DNA from 3 places in the Shigella dysenteriae genome. Region 3 is predicted to be linked to each of the others. Evidence: predicted binding sites of a transcription regulator. Region 3 holds the regulator's gene; each other region holds the start of a gene.
What was found. The regulator PhoB, encoded in region 3, activates phosphate uptake and scavenging genes when phosphate is short. The targets are predictions, from matches to a motif close to CTGTCATAAAACTGNCNNAT.
Positions count from the first base shown of each region.

Region 1 (4,278 bases), 480 kb from region 3:
ATGGTCTATATCGGCAATCTGGGGCGTGAGTTGAGTTTACCTGCGGCTAATCTGAAGCTGGAAAGCAAGCTGGCAATTATGGAGCAGTATGTTGGTAAAAAGGTCATTGATGCGGTCATCGTCGGGCCAAAAGTGGATGTCTCGGCGGTGAAAGAGCGGATTGTGATTCAGGAGGTGCTGGAGGCCAGCGATATTCCGTATCGTCATGACCGCCAGTTGTTGCATAACGCACTGGAAAAGGCGTTACAGGCTTTAGGTTAACGGAAATCCGAAGGAAAATTCCGGCTTCCTATTGAAGACAAAGTGCGCGTTGTTTATGCCGGATGCGGCGTGAACGCCTTATCCGGCCTACAAACCGCGCTAATTCAATGTATTGCAGAATCATGTAGGCCTGATAAGCGTAGCACATCAGGCAATTTTGCTTTTGTCATCTGTCTTCTTCGTTATCCTGTCACGAGGCCGCGATAAACAATTCACGCAACTGATGCAACTGGTCACGAATTTGTGCCGCTTCTTCGAACTCCAGATTTTGCGCGTGTTGCATCATCAACCCTTCCAGTTCATGGATCTTCTGCTGCAACGCTTTAGGCGACATATCCATCGGCACATTATCCGGCTCAACAATCGGGCGCGATTTTCCTCTGCCCTTCGCTTTGGTTTTAGCAATGTTCTGCCCCAACGCCAGGATATCGACCACTTTCTTGTTCAAGCCTTGCGGCGTAATGCCGTGTTCCTCGTTGTACTTCTGCTGTTTCTCGCGGCGACGTTCGGTTTCGCCAATCGCTTTCGCCATTGATGGGGTGATCTTATCGCCGTAGAGAATCGCTTTACCGTTAACGTTACGTGCCGCACGACCAATGGTCTGGATCAACGAACGTTCGGAACGCAGGAAGCCTTCTTTGTCAGCGTCGAGGATCGCCACCAGCGAAACCTCCGGCATATCCAGACCTTCGCGCAGTAAGTTGATCCCCACCAGCACGTCGAACTCACCCAGACGCAAGTCGCGGATAATCTCCATACGTTCGACGGTGTCGATATCCGAGTGAAGATAACGCACGCGCTCGCCATGTTCTTCGAGATATTCGGTGAGATCTTCCGCCATCCGCTTGGTCAGTGTGGTGACCAGTACGCGTTCGTTAATTGCCGCTCGCTGACGAATCTCCGAAAGAAGATCATCAACCTGTGTCGCCACTGGCCGCACTTCGATAATCGGATCAAGCAATCCGGTTGGACGCACCACCTGATCCACCACATCGCCGCCGGATTTTTCCAGCTCATAATTACCTGGCGTCGCCGAAACATAGATGGTTTGCGGCGCTAATGCTTCGAACTCTTCAAATTTCAGCGGACGGTTATCCAGCGCTGATGGCAGGCGGAAGCCGTATTCCACCAGTGTCTCTTTACGCGCCCGGTCACCGCGATACATGCCGCCAATTTGTGGAATGGTGACGTGAGATTCATCGACCACCAGCAGCCCATCGGCAGGCAGGTAATCAAACAGCGTCGGCGGTGGCTCACCCGGTCCACGACCAGAGAGGAAGCGCGAGTAGTTTTCAATCCCCGAACAGTAGCCCAGCTCGTTCATCATCTCCAGATCAAACTGGGTACGCTGGGTCAGCCGCTGCTCTTCCAGCAGTTTGTTGTTTTCCAATAGCACTTTGCGTCTGGCGGCCAGCTCTTCTTTGATCTCCTCCATCGCCTGTACGATGCGCTCGCGCGGTGTGACGTAGTGCGTTTTCGGGTAGATGGTAAAACGTGGAATGGTGGAAACAATCTGCCCGGTTAGCGGGTCAAATAACGACAATCGTTCCACTTCCTCGTCAAACAGTTCCACGCGAAGTGCAATGTCATCCGATTCTGCCGGGAAGATATCAATCACCTCGCCACGAACACGGAAAGTACCACGCTGGAATGCTTGATCATTACGAGCGTATTGCAGCTCCGCCAGTCGGCGCAGAATCGCGCGCTGATCGATAATCATACCGACCGTGAGATGGAGCATCATCTTGAGATATAAATCAGGATCGCCCAGACCATAAATCGCGGAAACAGACGCGACCACAACCACATCACGCCGCTCCAGCATCGCTTTGGTGGCGGACAAACGCATCTGTTCGATATGTTCGTTTACCGAGGCATCTTTCTCAATGAAGGTGTCGGAACTCGGTACATAGGCTTCTGGCTGATAGTAGTCGTAGTAGGAGACGAAATATTCCACCGCGTTTTCCGGGAAGAACTCTTTCATTTCGCCATACAGCTGGGCCGCCAGCGTTTTGTTGGGCGCAAGTACCATGGTAGGGCGCTGAAGGTCAGCAATGACATTGGCAATGGTGAAGGTTTTCCCGGAACCAGTCACACCAAGTAACGTCTGGTGCGCCAGGCCATCTTCCAGCCCCTCTTCGAGACGTCGAATCGCCTCTGGCTGATCGCCAGAAGGTTTAAAAGCGGAATTCAGTTTGAACGGTTTACTCATGAGTCGCTACCTGAAGGAGTTGGGCGGGCAGGTATGTAATTTTACTCGTCGTACTTAATTATGCCAACAAATTATACTGGATAAAAAAACAGTTCATCACCATAATATTTCTGTTACAGCGTAAACTCCGCTGTCAATCATGAGCAAAATTTACTCTGTGGCGAGATAAAACTCGGACCTTACCGGGTTATCCCCAAAGCAACGGCTTTTTTAACATTTGTCAAGATGAGTGATGTCAGTTTTATGGCAAGAGATGCCTGTTCAGTGACTGCCATTGCAATTATCTAACCAGTTAAAAAATAAAAGATATTTCTTTGAGCCGTCTTTAACGCCAATTCGCGTGCAAGCCGCGTATTCTCTCGCTTGCCTCGTGTTTTCTAACTCTAATACACATGGTTATCCACAGGAATAGTGGATAACTGTCTGCAGCCCCTATCCCCCGCCGCCTGGGCAATTCCCACATTCGCCGCATGATGCGGAAGTAAAATTTTTTTCGTGATTATTTTAGAATTTAATTGGTTAAATTGCAGTCAATCGAAGACGCGATCTCGCTCGCAATTTAACCAAATACAGGATAGCTACAACAAGGCAAGGTCTATGTACTTTCCGGTTGCCGCATTTTCTGGATTTTCTGCAAGCCAGGGGATCTCTCCCAGCAGCGGCGCGGGAATCATGCGGGTGAGCGTGGTCATATATTCAGCGTGACGTTTTCCCGGAGGCGTGACATCGTTCGCCACCCAACCCGCCAGAGTCAGCCCGGCGTGTTGTATCGCCTGTGCCGTCAACATCGCGTGATTAATACAGCCAAGTTTCACGCCAACCACCAGTATTACCGGCAGTTGTTCCTGTGTTACCCAATCCGCAAAAGTGAAAGTGTCAGAAAGGGGCGTAAACCAGCCGCCAGCGCCTTCCACTAACACCCAGTCAGCCTGTTGTTCAAGCGCGCGTAATCCGGCGCTCATTACCGATGATTCTATCGGCCTGCCCTCTTGCGCGCTGATGATGTGCGGTGAGGTGGGTTCTGCGAAGGTGTAAGGATTTACCGTTGCGTAATCCAGCTGCAGGCTGCTGTTGCGCTGTAACGCCAGCGCGTCACTATTACGTAAACCCTCCGGGGTCTTTTCGCTGCCAGAGGCGACCGGTTTATAACCTGCCGTCCGATAGCCTGCTGCCTTTGCGGCTTGTAAAAGTGCACAACTGGCGACAGTTTTCCCCACTTCGGTATCCGTTCCGGTGACAAAATAACGTTTACTCACGAACAATCACTCCCAAAAAAAGATGATACGTCAGAGGATATCGCCCCTGTTGTTGCGGCCAGGCCAGTTGCAATCGCTGCAACTGTGAACGCGTTAATATTCGCTGGTCGCGCCCTTCATGAAGATGCGTGGCACCGATGCCTTTCAGCGAACGCATGGCACTGAGCGCATCATCAAACCATAGTGTGATGGGCTGAATACGATGTTGATAATGCACGCCGTTCAGCGACTGTTCGATTTCATCTGGCGGTAAAAAGCGATTAGCATGCGGGCGCTCGTCCACCGCCTGCCACGCCTGATGCAGTTCGGGTAACGATCCCTGCACCAGCGTGGTAAACGCGACCACGCCTCCGGGGTGCACCACCCGATACAGCTCGCGGAGTGCCGTGGATAAATTACCGCACCACTGCACCGCGAGATTGCTCCATGCAAGATCGAACGTCGCAGTCGCTAACGGCAGGGATTCGATATCTCCCGCCAGATAATGGTCTGCTGCATCCTTCTGGCGTGCCTGAATAAGCATTGGCGGCGAGAGATCTAACGCCGTCA
Region 1 covers NZ_CP055055.1:1,587,956-1,592,233, reverse strand. The annotation lists gene yvcK (uridine diphosphate-N-acetylglucosamine-binding protein YvcK) at 1-261, shown strand, start outside; gene uvrB (excinuclease ABC subunit UvrB) at 452-2,473, opposite strand; gene bioD (dethiobiotin synthase) at 3,052-3,729, opposite strand; gene bioC (malonyl-ACP O-methyltransferase BioC) at 3,722-4,278, opposite strand, start outside.
Region 1: the regulator PhoB is predicted to act here: its motif matches at 2,704-2,723, upstream of uvrB (excinuclease ABC subunit UvrB).

Region 2 (4,278 bases), 1.6 Mb from region 3:
CCTGACAGGGATACAGTCGAGCAGCGTTCAGGGGCTGATGATCATGGCCTTGCTGTTCGGTTTTGGTGGTTCCTTCGTTTCGCTTCTGATGTCCAAATGGATGGCATTACGATCTGTTGGCGGGGAAGTGATCGAGCAACCGCGTAACGAAAGGGAACGTTGGCTGGTCAATACTGTAGCAACCCAGGCTCGTCAGGCGGGGATCGCTATGCCGCAAGTGGCTATCTACCATGCGCCGGACATCAACGCTTTTGCAACCGGTGCGCGCCGTGATGCCTCTCTGGTTGCTGTCAGCACCGGTTTGCTGCAGAACATGAGCCCGGATGAAGCCGAGGCGGTAATTGCTCACGAAATCAGCCACATCGCCAATGGTGATATGGTCACCATGACGCTGATTCAGGGCGTGGTGAACACCTTCGTTATCTTTATTTCCCGTATCTTGGCGCAGCTTGCCGCGGGTTTTATGGGCGGAAATCGTGATGAAGGTGAAGAGAGCAACGGCAACCCGCTGATCTACTTTGCGGTTGCAACGGTTCTGGAACTGGTGTTTGGTATTCTGGCGAGCATTATCACCATGTGGTTCTCGCGTCATCGTGAATTCCATGCTGATGCCGGTTCGGCAAAACTGGTTGGTCGCGAGAAAATGATTGCCGCGCTGCAGCGCCTGAAAACCAGCTATGAACCGCAAGAAGCAACCAGCATGATGGCTTTCTGCATTAACGGTAAGTCGAAATCGCTCAGTGAGTTGTTCATGACTCACCCGCCGCTGGATAAACGAATTGAAGCTCTGCGTACGGGTGAATACCTGAAGTAATATTATGAAGTAAACACTAAAAAGCGCGTCCTGATCGACGCGCTTTTTTTATGCCCTGGATCGTGGCTGAGTGATACGTAAACCACTGACACAGGCAGCAATCACTGCCAGAATAGCCGCAGCCATCAGCGAGACGTGTGTACCATTATCTCCAAACTGATTTAGCATCAGCGCCACCAGCGCCGCGCCGCTACTCTGACCCAGTAGACGAGCCGTTCCTAACATGCCACTGGCTCCACCGCTACGTTCGCGAGGAGCGGAGGTAATAATGGTGTGGTTATTGGGTGACTGGAACAAGCCAAATCCAGCGCCACATAAGATCATCGGCCAGATAATATTGATATCCGCAGGTGACGCGGGCAGCAGAACCAGGGAAAAAAGCCCCGCAGCCATGATGAATAATCCTAAAGCACCCAGCAATCCTGCATGTACGCGTTCAATCAAATAGCCTGCCAACGGAGCCATCACCATCGTTGCTAACGGCCACGGTGTCAGAAGTAAACCTGTTTCGACTTCACTACGCCCGAGCACGGTTTGCAGGTAAAAGGGCAGGGAAACCATTGCCAGCATTTGTGCGCAGAAAGAGCAAACAGATGTGCAAATAGAAAGTGAAAACAGCGGGATACGCAGTAAATCCACCGGTAGCAGCGGTACGGGAAGAGAAAGCTGGCGGCGAATAAAGAAAATACCAACAACAACCATCACCACCAGTTCCGCAGCAATTAACGTCAGCGATTGCCCCTGAGCGAAACCACTCAACGCAGTGATAAGCAGGCCGAAGGTTAACGCGTTCATCACGGCGCTGGGCAGGTCGAAACGAGGTTTACTGGCGCGAGAACCATTGGGTGGCAGAAAACGCATCGCCAGAAGCAGGGCGATAATACCTAACGGTACGTTGATTAAAAATAACCATTTCCAGGATGCGATGGAGAGGATTGCTGCAGCAATTGTCGGCCCGGCAGCAGAAGAGACGGCAACAATAAACGAGTTTATGCCCATCCCTCTACCCAGAAAACGTTGTGGATAGATCAGGCGGATAAGTGCGGTATTAACGCTCATCAACGCTGCACCGCCGAAACCTTGTATGACACGCGCAAGGGTGAGCATTTGCAGCGAATCAGAAAGGGCGCAGAACAGTGAAGACAACAGAAAAACGACCAGACCGCATTTATAAATACGTCGATAGCCAAACATATCGCCCAGAAACGAAAACGAGAGCAGGGAGATGACAATGGCGATTTGATAGGCGTTCACTACCCAGATGGAACTGGCTGGCGTGGCATGAAGGTCCGTGGCGATTGTTGGCAGGGCGACGTTGGCGATTGCGCCGTCAAGGACAGCCATCGAAATACCAATCACAATGGTTAATATCGCACCGTATCGCTGGGGCAACGGCAGGCCGTCGGCCTGAACTTTTGGCATAGGAATTTTATATCTTTAGTGAATAATCAACAGGGGTATGATTCTAGCACTGATATTCACGGTGGATGTCGCAGAATTGTAACTAACCGGCAAAAGATGGATTGCGACCACCCTGGTGCGAAATTATAATAAAAAACAGTTCTGATTTTTATAAAACACTCGCAATGAGGTGATAAATGGCTAACGCAGATCTGGATAAACAGCCTGATTCTGTATCTTCCGTGCTAAAAGTTTTTGGCATTTTGCAGGCGCTGGGTGAAGAGCGCGAAATAGGGATAACCGAGCTGTCGCAGCGCGTCATGATGTCAAAAAGCACCGTTTATCGCTTTTTACAGACCATGAAAACCTTAGGTTATGTGGCGCAGGAAGGGGAGTCGGAGAAATATTCCCTGACCCTGAAATTGTTTGAACTGGGCGCTCGCGCGTTACAAAACGTCGATTTAATTCGTAGCGCAGATATCCAGATGCGTGAGATCTCCCGCCTGACCAAAGAAACTATCCACCTCGGCGCACTGGACGAAGACAGTATTGTTTACATTCACAAAATTGACTCTATGTACAATTTGCGCATGTATTCACGGATTGGGCGTCGTAATCCGCTGTACAGCACCGCGATTGGTAAGGTGCTGCTGGCATGGCGCGATCGCGATGAAGTGAAGCAAATACTTGAGGGCGTGGAGTATAAACGCAGTACCGAGCGGACCATCACCAGTACAGAAGCGTTATTACCGGTTCTGGACCAGGTGCGCGAGCAGGGGTATGGCGAAGATAACGAAGAGCAGGAAGAAGGACTGCGATGCATTGCGGTTCCGGTATTTGATCGCTTTGGCGTGGTCATTGCCGGTTTGAGCATCTCCTTCCCGACGTTGCGTTTCTCTGAAGAGCGTTTACAGGAATATGTCGCAATGTTGCATACCGCAGCGCGCAAAATTTCTGCACAAATGGGTTATCACGACTATCCGTTCTGATGAGAGTAAGAACCTGTCGGAATATCAAACAGACAGGTTCTTTATTTAGCATGAGAAAAATAAAGTTGAAGGTGGCGTTATATTAAACGCGCTTGCTATAAGAGTATTTTACTCATGAGTGAGAATCTGGTTATTTATTACACTTAACCATTATCGACCACGATATTGCTTTTGCGTAACAGCGGGCAATCTGTTATCCCCAAAAAACCACTTTTAGTGTGCAAGTATTGTACCGTGCTGGTGCCTCTGGCAGTCAGATAGGTACATTGCAAACCTAATCCTGCGGCATTCTCTTTGCTTCCAATCAAAACGCCATATCCGCTGAGTAATAATCCTATCCATACCAGTGCTATCAGCATAACTGTGCGAATGATGAATCGCATTACAACCTCTTCTCTTTTTATGTTCGCTTAATCGTAGCGGCAATATGCGCTGAAGCAAGCGACTCATTCCGAAAAAGCACGAATATCGACATAGTTAGGCGCTGTTTAACTAACGCATGCTAGTTTAATGACATAAGGTAGGTGAAACGGAGATTGGAGTGAAAAAGTTTCGATGGGTCGTTCTGGTTGTCGTGGTGTTGGCTTGCTTGCTGCTTTGGGCGCAGGTATTCAACATGATGTGCGATCAGGATGTACAATTTTTCAGCGGAATTTGTGCCATTAACCAGTTTATCCCGTGGTGATATCATTTTTTCAGCACTAGATTTTCTGGTAATGACTCCAACTTATTGATAGTGTTTTATGTTCAGATAATGCCCGATGACTTTGTCATGCAGCTCCACCGATTTTGAGAACGACAGCGACTTCCGTCCCAGCCGTGCCAGGTGCTGCCTCAGATTCAGGTTATGCCGCTCAATTCGCTGCGTATATCGCTTGCTGATTACGTGCAGCTTTCCCTTCAGGCGGGATTCATACAGCGGCCAGCCATCCGTCATCCATATCACCACGTCAAAGGGTGACAGCAGGCTCATAAGACGCCCCAGCGTCGCCATAGTGCGTTCACCGAATACGTGCGCAACAACCGTCTTCCGGAGCCTGTCATACGCGTAAAACAGCCAGCGCTGGCGCGATT
Region 2 covers NZ_CP055055.1:2,691,298-2,695,575, reverse strand. The annotation lists gene htpX (protease HtpX) at 1-814, shown strand, start outside; gene HUZ68_RS12895 (MFS transporter) at 863-2,236, opposite strand; gene kdgR (DNA-binding transcriptional regulator KdgR) at 2,413-3,204, shown strand; gene HUZ68_RS12885 (YobH family protein) at 3,348-3,587, opposite strand; gene mgrB (PhoP/PhoQ regulatory lipoprotein MgrB) at 3,746-3,889, shown strand; one part of gene HUZ68_RS12875 (IS1-like element IS1B family transposase) at 3,932-4,278, opposite strand, start outside.
Region 2: the regulator PhoB is predicted to act here: its motif matches at 2,382-2,401, upstream of kdgR (DNA-binding transcriptional regulator KdgR).

Region 3 (4,278 bases):
GTGCCGGTTGTGCCAGACTGAGCGCCGCCAGTTGAGGTTGCGCTTTTTCTTCTTCGGCTAACGCCTGTTGCAAGGCCTGTTGACGGCGGCTGGCTTCTTGCTGCAATTCGTCCAGACGCGTTAACCAGTTTAGTGATTGTTGTTCTTGCTGCTGCGCGGTAAGTAACTGTTTTTCTTCGTCAGTAAGTACCTGCAAACTCGCTGTCAGCGATTGCACTTGTTCCGGCGTGAGCAACGCGACGCCGCTGGCCTGCGCTTGCAGCTTCTCCAGCTCAGTGCGGGCCGATTTGTGCTGCTCAAAAACCATCGCCGAGATTTGCCCGTAGATTTCAGTGCCGGTTAACTCCTCGAGCAATTCCGCGCGTTCTTTGGGTTTGGCATTCAGGAAGGCAGCAAATTGCCCCTGCGAAAGCAGCATCGAACGGGTGAAGCGCCCGTAATCCAGTCCGGTTAACGTCGCCGTCAGTTCCAGCTTATCTTTCACTTTGTCGGCGAGAATTTTGCCATCGGCGCAGCGCGCCAGCTCTACGCGTGGCACCTGCAAATTACCGTCGGGTTGGTTACGCGCCCGATTCTGGCTCCAGAACGCGCGATACGCTTCACCTTTCACTTCAAACTCCACCTCCGCCAGACATTCGGCGGTATCGCGGGTCATGAGATCATTTTGCGATTGTGAAACGTTAGAGAGACGCGGAGTTTCGTGATACAGCGCCAGACAAATGGCGTCCAGCAGGGTGGTTTTCCCCGCACCGGTTGGGCCGGTAATGGCAAACAGCCCGTTGCTGGCGAACGGCTCGCGGGTGAAATCAATCTTCCATTCGCCTTTTAATGAGTTCAGGTTTTTCAGGCGCAGGCTGAGAATTTTCATGCTTCGTGTTCTCCGGCGAGGGTATGCAACGTCGTGGTGAAAAGATGCTGCAGACGTTGCTGCTGCGACTCATCCAGTTCTTCCAGTGCCAGACGGCGATTGAACACCTCTTCGACGCTGAGTTCGCTGAGGGTTTCACGCTGTTGGCTGGCTAACACACGCTCGCGCTGTTCACGACTCCGGCGTACCAGTAATACTTCAACAGGCAATGATTCGGTTAATGTCTGGATTTTGCGCTGAATATCATGCAGATACTCATCAGTAGTGATTTCGATATCCAGCCAGACAGGCGGCTCCTGCGATACATCGCGCCACTGTTCCAGCTGTGCGGTAATCGACGCCAGATCGCCTTTCAGCACTGCCATGGGTTGCGTTACCGGTACGTTCAGGTTTTCCACGCTCTCTAATTTGCCGTTTGAAAATGTCACCAGATGGACATATTTACTCTTTCCGCATTCATCAAAACTCAGTGGAATGGGGGAGCCGCAATAGCGAATATGTTCCATGCCGCCAATAATCTGTGCGCGGTGAATATGCCCGAGCGCGATGTAGTCGGCTGGTGGAAAGTTTTGTGCCGGAAACGCGTCCAGCGTGCCAATATAAATGTCACGCACGGCGTCACTTTTACTGGCCCCCACGGTCGTTAAATGTCCCGTGGCGATGATGGGCAGAGGCTGATCGCCGCGCAGTTTGCAGGCATCGGCATAGTGTTGTTGATAATAATCAGTAATAGCTGCCAGCAAATGCTGCTGTTTTTCAATTCCGTTAAGCCCCGCCTGGCTGGTAATAATGTCACGCGGACGTAAAAACGGTATGGGACACAGCACTGCGCCTGGCGTCCCGTCGCGACGAGGCAAGATTTGCGGCGCATGTCCGGCGCTGGCGACCACGGTCGTATTGAGGAACGCCATGATATCGCGCGATTCATTCAGCGTGGCGACCGAGTCATGGTTTCCTGCCAGTACCACCAGATGACAGCCAGTTTGCTGTAAATTGACAACAAAACGGTTGTATAACGTGCGGGCGTAACTGGGCGGCGAGCCGGTATCGAAAACATCACCGGCAACAATAATCGCATCCACCTGATGGGTTTGTGCTGTCTCCAGCAGCCAGTCAAGAAAAGCCTGATGTTCAGCTTCGCGGCTTTTACTATAGAAGTTCTGGCCGAGATGCCAGTCTGAGGTGTGAAGGATGCGCATAACGGTTCCCTGGCGAAAAAGCATGGGCGCGATTATACCCAAACAGATGTGCCATTTGCTTTTTTCTGCGCCACGGAAATCAATAACCTGAAGATATGTGCGACGAGCTTTTCATAAATCTGTCATAAATCTGACGCATAATGACGTCGCATTAATGATCGCAACCTATTTATTACAACAGGGCAAATCATGGCGAGACGTATTCTGGTCGTAGAAGATGAAGCTCCAATTCGCGAAATGGTCTGCTTCGTGCTCGAACAAAATGGCTTTCAGCCGGTCGAAGCGGAAGATTATGACAGTGCTGTGAATCAACTGAATGAACCCTGGCCGGATTTAATTCTCCTTGACTGGATGTTACCTGGCGGCTCCGGTATCCAGTTCATCAAACACCTCAAGCGCGAGTCGATGACCCGGGATATTCCAGTGGTGATGTTGACCGCCAGAGGGGAAGAAGAAGATCGCGTGCGCGGCCTTGAAACCGGCGCGGATGACTATATCACCAAGCCGTTTTCGCCGAAGGAGCTGGTGGCGCGAATCAAAGCGGTAATGCGCCGTATTTCGCCAATGGCGGTGGAAGAGGTGATTGAGATGCAGGGATTAAGTCTCGACCCGACATCTCACCGGGTGATGGCGGGCGGAGAGCCGCTGGAGATGGGGCCGACAGAATTTAAACTGCTGCACTTTTTTATGACGCATCCTGAGCGCGTGTACAGCCGCGAGCAGCTGTTAAACCACGTCTGGGGAACTAACGTGTATGTGGAAGACCGCACGGTCGATGTCCACATTCGTCGCCTGCGTAAAGCACTGGAGCCCGGCGGGCATGACCGCATGGTGCAGACCGTGCGCGGTACAGGATATCGTTTTTCAACCCGCTTTTAACGCCTTGCTCATCGGACGCAGAGCAGGGCTTATGATTTCTTAACTGGAGTATCTTACGTGCTGGAACGGCTGTCGTGGAAAAGGCTGGTGCTGGAGCTGCTACTTTGCTGCCTCCCGGTTTTCATCCTGGGTGCATTTTTTGGTTACCTGCCCTGGTTTTTGCTGGCATCGGTAACGGGACTGCTTATCTGGCATTTCTGGAATTTATTGCGCCTTTCATGGTGGCTGTGGGTGGATCGTAGTATGACCCCGCCACCGGGGCGTGGTAGCTGGGAACCGCTACTATACGGCTTACACCAGATGCAGCTGCGAAATAAAAAACGCCGCCGTGAACTGGGCAATCTGATTAAACGCTTTCGTAGCGGCGCGGAGTCGCTGCCCGACGCAGTGGTGCTGACCACGGAAGAGGGCGGTATTTTCTGGTGTAACGGTCTGGCGCAACAGATTCTTGGTTTGCGCTGGCCGGAAGATAACGGGCAGAACATCCTTAACCTGCTGCGTTACCCGGAGTTTACGCAATATCTGAAAACGCGTGATTTTTCTCGCCCGCTCAATCTGGTGCTCAACACCGGGCGGCATCTGGAAATTCGCGTCATGCCTTATACCCACAAACAGTTGCTGATGGTGGCGCGTGATGTCACGCAAATGCATCAACTGGAAGGGGCGCGGCGCAACTTTTTCGCCAACGTAAGCCATGAGTTACGCACGCCATTGACCGTGTTACAGGGTTACCTGGAGATGATGGATGAGCAACCGTTGGAAGGCGCGGTACGTGAAAAAGCGTTGCACACCATGCGCGAGCAGACCCAGCGGATGGAAGGGCTGGTGAAGCAATTGCTGACGCTGTCGAAAATTGAAGCCGCGCCGACGCATTTGCTCAATGAAAAGGTTGATGTGCCGATGATGCTGCGCGTTGTTGAGCGCGAGGCTCAGACTCTGAGTCAGAAAAAACAGACATTTACCTTTGAGATAGATAACGGCCTCAAGGTGTCTGGCAACGAAGATCAGCTACGCAGTGCGATTTCGAACCTGGTCTATAACGCCGTGAATCATACGCCGGAAGGCACGCATATCACCGTACGCTGGCAGCGAGTGCCGCACGGTGCCGAATTTAGCGTTGAAGATAACGGACCGGGCATTGCACCGGAGCATATTCCGCGCCTGACCGAGCGTTTTTATCGCGTTGATAAAGCGCGTTCCCGGCAAACCGGCGGTAGCGGATTAGGGTTAGCGATCGTGAAACATGCGGTGAATCATCACGAAAGTCGCCTGAATATTGAGAGTACAGTAGGAAAAGGAACACGTTTCAGTTTTGTTATCCCGGAACGTTTA
Region 3 covers NZ_CP055055.1:1,103,556-1,107,833, forward strand. The annotation lists gene sbcC (exonuclease subunit SbcC) at 1-868, opposite strand, end outside; gene sbcD (exonuclease subunit SbcD) at 865-2,067, opposite strand; gene phoB (phosphate response regulator transcription factor PhoB) at 2,257-2,946, shown strand; gene phoR (phosphate regulon sensor histidine kinase PhoR) at 3,004-4,278, shown strand, end outside.